Regions from separate parts of the Paenibacillus sp. MZ03-122A genome, predicted to be linked through region 1. Evidence: predicted binding sites of a transcription regulator. Region 1 holds the regulator's gene; the other holds the start of a gene.
The links. The regulator NrdR, encoded in region 1, represses ribonucleotide reductase genes. The targets are predictions, from matches to a motif close to AACACNATATATNGTGTT.
Positions count from the first base shown of each region.

Region 2: the regulator NrdR is predicted to act here: its motif matches at 2,127-2,144, upstream of nrdI (class Ib ribonucleoside-diphosphate reductase assembly flavoprotein NrdI).

Region 1 is NZ_JANAVI010000001.1:396,176-399,587, forward strand. It holds gene NLX74_RS01875 (MntP/YtaF family protein) at 1-187, shown strand, start outside; gene coaE (dephospho-CoA kinase) at 199-795, shown strand; gene NLX74_RS01885 (lytic transglycosylase domain-containing protein) at 792-1,355, shown strand; gene NLX74_RS01890 (alpha/beta-type small acid-soluble spore protein) at 1,474-1,698, opposite strand; gene nrdR (transcriptional regulator NrdR) at 1,804-2,271, shown strand; tRNA gene NLX74_RS01900 (tRNA-Ala) at 2,403-2,478, shown strand; tRNA gene NLX74_RS01905 (tRNA-Lys) at 2,491-2,563, shown strand; gene NLX74_RS01910 (CD3324 family protein) at 3,015-3,281, shown strand.
Region 2 is NZ_JANAVI010000001.1:552,125-555,536, forward strand. It holds gene nrdE (class 1b ribonucleoside-diphosphate reductase subunit alpha) at 1-1,617, opposite strand, end outside; gene nrdI (class Ib ribonucleoside-diphosphate reductase assembly flavoprotein NrdI) at 1,604-1,963, opposite strand; gene NLX74_RS02735 (DUF2500 domain-containing protein) at 2,369-2,731, shown strand; gene NLX74_RS02740 (GNAT family N-acetyltransferase) at 2,792-3,352, shown strand; gene NLX74_RS02745 (MFS transporter) at 3,355-3,412, shown strand, end outside.

The DNA of each region.
Region 1 (3,412 bases):
ACTCGGGGCAGCTATGCTTGGTTTTCAGCCACTGTCTACTGCGCTGGCTATTACGTTATTCAGTGGAACATTTTTGATTGCAGGGATGAAGGCAGGCTTCTTTCTATCAGCATTTCGATTTATGAAGGCGCTGGGTGTATTGCCGGCATTATTACTGATTATGATGGGCATATTGAAGCTGTTATGAGGTGAAAGAGCATGAATATCGGATTAACCGGAGGTATTGCTACCGGAAAAAGCACCGTGTCGGCTCTTTTGGTCGCCAAAGGTGCGCTGCTGATCGACGCAGATGCCATTGCCCGGGAAGTCATGCTTCCGGGGCATCCGGTGCTGGCGGCGGTCATAGAGCATTTTGGACAAGCTATAGTGAACAATGACGGAACCCTGCACCGCAAAAAACTGGGTGAGATTGTATTCGGAGACCCTGCCCAACGGCAGGCACTTAACGATATTACCCATCCTGCTATTCGTGAGGAAATGCGTATGCGCATGGAAGCATATGAACGGGAACAGCCGGACAAGCTTGTTTTAGCAGATATCCCGTTATTGTACGAGTCCGGGCTGGAGAGCTTGTACGAGGAAATTATGGTTGTGTACGTACCACGTGATATTCAGCTCCAGCGTCTGATGCTCAGAGACGTTCTGACGGAGGAGCAAGCTGGACTTAGGCTGTCCGCACAAATGGATATTGAACAAAAGAAAAGCTTGGCCGATATCGTTATCGATAATAGCGGAGCACAGACTGAGACGAAACGACAAATTGATCAATTTTGGCAGCGGAAGGGACTTGCATGAACATTTTGCGAAAGAAAAGAGTCCTGCTCACTTTGTTTGTCGGGTTTGTCCTAATCCTGTTCCTTAATTCAAATTGGATGTCCTGGTTCTATCCAATTCAATATAAGGATGAGATTCGGCAGTATTCACAAACGTATGAAGTGGACCCATTTTTGGTGGCGTCTATTATCCGCGTAGAAACCAATTTTAAAACCAGCAAGCAGTCGCATAAGGGTGCACTGGGCCTGATGCAGATTATGCCGAATACGGCAAATTGGATTATGGACAGCGCCCAGATTCAAAAGGTTCCGCTGGAGAGTGTCAAGCACGAGCCTGGCACCAATATTGAGCTGGGAACCTGGTATTTGCATAACCTATCCATGAAGTTTCAGGATAATCCTATAGCAATCGTAGCTGCTTACAATGCAGGGCCAGGGAAAGTTCAGGAGTGGCTAGATAAGGGAGTGTGGGATGGAAAAGAAGAGTCCATTAAGCAAATCCCTTTTGGTGAGACACGACATTATGTACAGCGGGTCATTTATTACTACAGGCAATACACGAAAATTTATAATGATTTTTAAATGACAAGTTCATGACATGATGAGCCTTTTAGCTTTAAAATGAAAAAAGCGCAGGACAGGCTGTTTTTAGCAGCCCATCCATACACTTTATCTTGTTATTTCTGCATTATTACCGCGATTATTGGTATTGACCTGCCAATTGTTGTTCGGCGATCGTTACGAGGCGTTTAGTGATGTAGCCCCCGATCGAACCGTTCTCATAGGAAGTCATGTTACCTTGGTATCCATCTTGAGGAATGCTGATACCCAGCTCTTGAGCGATTTCATATTTCATTTGCTCCAGAGCGCCGGAGGATCTGCTGACTACCAGATTGTTGGAGTTGCCATTGTTTCCTTGTGCCATTGTTGTTCACCTCCTCGCGATATGGTAAACATATTATGATCCGTTTTGACAAAATTATTACTAAGAATCTTCGGGAATTTATTGGAAAAAGAAAGTGGTGAGATTATGAAATGTCCGTATTGTGCCTACAACGGCACGAAAGTGTTGGATTCGCGACCTGCGAATGATAACAAGTCCATCCGTCGTCGCCGTGAATGTGAACAGTGTGCCAGGCGTTTTACCACCTTTGAAATGGTGGAGGAAACGCCGCTCATGGTTATCAAAAAAGACGGCAGCCGTGAAGAGTTTAGTCGTGATAAAATGCTGCGCGGTCTCATTCGGGCCTGCGAGAAGCGCCCAGTATCCGTCGAGCAACTGGATATGATCGTATCCCAGGTAGAGAACGCTATCCGCAACACAGCAGCCACAGAAGTGGATAGCCAGCAGATCGGTGAGCTGGTCATGGAACAGCTTTACCCAGTGGATGAAGTCGCCTACGTACGTTTTGCGTCCGTCTATCGTCAGTTTAAAGACATCAATATGTTTATGAAGGAACTGAAAACATTGTTATCTAAAGATACAGCCAGCGACTGATCGCTGACTGTATCTTTCTTGGGACAAAGTGGGAAGATGACTATATTTTTTTTATAAAAGTATTGACACAGGAATAAAAATTTTATATGATATAGAAGTCGCTTGAAACGTTGAAAAAACTTACTTACGATGGGGCCTTAGCTCAGCTGGGAGAGCGCATCGCTGGCAGCGATGAGGTCAGGGGTTCGATCCCCCTAGGCTCCACCAAACTTATATTATGGACTCTTAGCTCAGTTGGTAGAGCAGTTGACTCTTAATCAATTGGTCCAGGGTTCGAGTCCCTGAGAGTCCATTCTTTAGAAAAAACGGCAGAGATGCCGTTTTTTTGTTGTTTATAGATTTATTCCCAGTCTAACCGGGAACCGTTATGGGTTGAATGAGCGTGTAACTGACTGCACAGAAAACAGATCCTATAGGAAATAGAAGTCGATACTGAATAGCAACTCATTTTTCGCAAGTGTAGCTTTGATCGTTGTTTCATTGCAGTTTGTATTTTACAATAACATGAGTTAAGTTCCTAATCATTGAACTGAACTAAGTAAAAACTAATGTGATGTCAAAAAGGAGGGGGAACGATGTATCGTATCATTGATTTCGTACTCAATCTGCTCCATGCAAAGCCTGCGAAATAACAAGGCGAAGCTTGGTATGGAGCGAATATATTTCGCCTGTAAGGAATAGTTATTGGCAGACGCAGGCTTTGCCCTTAAAATGTAAAATTTATTTTAAGGAGCGAGCCCTACATGAATTATTTAAAGGCAACTGATCTGCTTCCTGATGATTTGCTTAAGGAAGTACAGCGGTATATACAAGGAGAACTTATTTATATCCCAAGTCGTTCAAGTGAGCGTAGGAGATGGGGAGAAAGCTCAGGCGCGGCCCTTTATTATCTCCTTCGGAATGAAGAGATACGCGCAAGATTCAGCAAGAGGGTGCCCATTGACGAACTCTCAGAACAATACGGACTGTCTGTAGACCGCATTAAGAAAATCGTATACTCCAAAAAATGAAAAATGTGCCCGCAGAGATGATCTGTGGGTTTTTGTTGTCCTTATATATAAGCAGAACGTTACAAACACTTGATAAAAGAACTTGGCATATATCTGAAGTTCCAGAATCTTTACAATAAGGTTATTACAGA
Region 2 (3,412 bases), 160 kb from region 1:
CTCTTGTACACGTGCAGTTGTTGGACGATAATCTGTGTTCAGGTATCGGTCAAAATATACGCCTGTCGCATAATCCGATTCCTCAAATCCATAAAAGCTTTGTCCAGCTGCTTTCGCGATTTCCATACTTTTTTCGATGGAATGATAGTTCATCGTCATGAAGAAGGTACGGACAAAGTCCTTCGCTTCATTGCTTTCATACGCAATTTTGTTCTTGGCAAGATAGCCGTGCAGATTCATAACACCCAGTCCGACGGAGTGCATTTCACGGTTTGCTTTCGCAACACCCGGTGCATTAGCGACTTGGGTCATATCGCTGACCGAGGTGAGAGCAATCATACCCTCGTGAACGGATTCGCGGATTTTGCCATGTTCCATCACATTTACAATGTTCAGAGAAGCTAGATTACAGCTCACGTCCCGGCGGATGGTATCCTGTTGGCCGTAATCTGTAATTTCTGAAGTTTCCTGCAACTGGAAGATTTCCGTGCATAGGTTCGACATCTTGACTTGACCCACGTTTTTAAGAGCATGTGCCTGGTTCGCGTTACTTTTGTTCATGATATATGGATAACCAGACTCCAACTGAATCATGGCAATTTTCGTCAGCATGTCACGTGCGCTCATCGCTATTTTTTTCTTCACCCGATCGTCAGCGAGTAACGTGTCGTACATTTCATCCAAATCCATGTCGTCCAGATGCGTTCCATAGGCTTTGAACACACTGTAAGGAGCAAATACATGCAGCGGTTCGTTATCTTGAGCCAGCTTGTAAAAGCGGTTTGGCACCAGCAATCCAATAGAAAGTGTCTTGAGACGTACTCTTTCGTCAGCATTGATCTTTTTGCTATCCAGGAACTCAAGCACGTCCCATCCGAAAATGTTGTAATAGGCTGCCCCAGAGCCTTTACGTTGCCCCATTTGATCCGCATAGGAGAAGCCGTCTTCCATCAGCTTCAGCACAGGCATAATGCCTTTTGCTGCGCCTTCTACGCCTTTAATCGCTTCGCCGCGTGCCCGCAGTTTCGACAGGTTGACCGCAACACCGCCCCCGATTTTGGACAACTGCATGCAGGTGTTCAGCACATAGTTGATTGAGTTCAGGGAGTCGTCCATTTCGAGCAGGAAGCAGGATACCAATTCCCCACGGCGGCTTTTGCCTGCATTCAGGAAGGTTGGTGTAGCTGGCTGGAGGCGTTGCTCCATCATCGAGCGGGACAACAGGCGTGCCGTATCGGCGTTACCGCGTCCTAAATGCAGCGCGACAGCAGCAACCCGGTCAGGGTAATGTTCCAGATAGACTTTCCGGTCGTTACTCTTCATTGCATAGTCGGTGTAAAACTTGGATGCTGCCATATAGGAAGGAAATTTAAAATTATAGCTATGAGTGATATGGAAAATATCATTAATTTCGTCAGCCGTGTAGCTGTTATAGAAATTTTCGTAATAATCATTCTCAATCATATACAGCACTTGAGCGGCTGTGTCAGCAAACTTCAAACTCCGTTCCTGAACTTCCTTCATAAACTCTGCTACAGCCTCTTGGTCTTTTTCCAATTGGAAAAAGCCGTCTGTATCGCGTTTCATCAACATGTTGTTCAATTCAATATGCCGCAACTCGGCTCACCTCCTGTTTAAAACGCTCTACATCTCCGAACGTTCCAGATAATTCAAATTTACTAATCACGGGGACATTATAATGATCGGCAATCAAATCCGCACTTTTGGCAAATTTCTCACCCCAGTTACGGTTGCCGCTTGCAGCTACACCAACAAGGTTTTGAGCATTCTTTTTCAAAAAGGAAGATACCCTCTCAGGTATCTGCCCAAACCCAGTTGTATATGTAATAAGTACGTAAGGTTCTTCTATAGTCATTTGCTCCTCAATCTGAACCGCTGGAAGCTTGAGCTTGTTTATAAATCTTTTTACATTGCCGGTCTTCGAATCATATGCAATCAGCATGGTATGCAACCTCCTTAAACAATTAACGAAAAAAGAAAACGCATTGCCTGGGATCTATTATAGATGGAATCCCTTGCTGGCTGCGCCATTTAAGATTTTGACTCTATATTTACATGTATTTTCATACCTGTATCTTCAAGATATCGGGCATAAATACGTTTTTTACACTATATTTAGAGTACATTTTCTATTTTATATCTATATATAGTTTTGTCAATCGGTCTAGAGGGGATCAGAGGACCCAGATCGGGTATAAGTCCAAGCGGGGTGCGGAAAAGAGCGAAAGAACTTTTTTTTCGTAAGTATGTTAAAAAAGTATTGGAGTTTTTGAGGGTGAAGATGTACGATTTGTCAATGGGCAATAGAATGGAAAATTTACATTTTACTGTAGAAAGGATGAAGTGAATGGGAAGTGATTTTATGGAATTTCAATCGTTTAATATGATCTTTTTTATCGTATTTGGACTCATTGCTTTTGTAATCATTATGGGAATTGTCAAAACGATAGGAGCAGGCCTGTCCAATCAAGCAGCCGAACGGGTACAACGTTCATGTAAGGTTGTGGATAAACGGACGAGAGTGCGTGGGGGATCAGGCGATTTTTCAGCTTCGACATATTATTATATCACCTTTGAGTTTGACGGGGGTGAGCGTATGGAGCTGGAGGTGAAGGATACGGATTTTGGTATGATTGTGATCGGGGATCGTGGGGAGCTTCATTATAAAGGTACACGTTTTCTGGAGTTTGTAAGAGTAATGGAAGCATAAAGGTGTTGGAGGGGAGTTAGTATTGCCAAAACAAATACATAATTTGGAGGGAAGATTACGATGCCGCATATCATTGGAAAACGAATTGTATTGAGAGAATACCGTCAAGAAGATATACCAGATATCCGAAAATGGGTCAATGACCCGGAAATCACACGTGGTTTAAGCGACGTGTTTATCTACCCGCATTCACAGGTGAATAGCGAATCCTTTGTACAGATGATGATTGACGGCAACCCCGAGATCAAAGGTTTTGTCATTGCGCATAAAGACACACTGGACTATATCGGACAACTGGATTTATTCAAAATCAACTGGGTGAATCGGCACGCCACCCTGGGTGTTGTGATCGGGCGTGACGGTGATCTGGGCAAAGGTTACGGACGGGAAGCGATCCGGCTGTTACAGAAATTTGCATTTCATACGCTGAATCTGCATCGTCTGGAGCTGGAGGTCTATGCGTTCAATGAACGTGCACACCGTTGCTATCTGGCCTGCGGCTTCAAGGAAGAAGGTCGGCTACGGGAAAAGCTATTCAGGGAAGGGGAATACTATGACATCATTCAGATGGGGATTTTGCGCAGTGAATACGAGGCTGCAGAGCAAGCGACGGAATCCTGAAAGTGCAACCTCATAAGCTATTTTACTCCGTCAGCTTTCTTCAATTTTTTATGAGTGAAA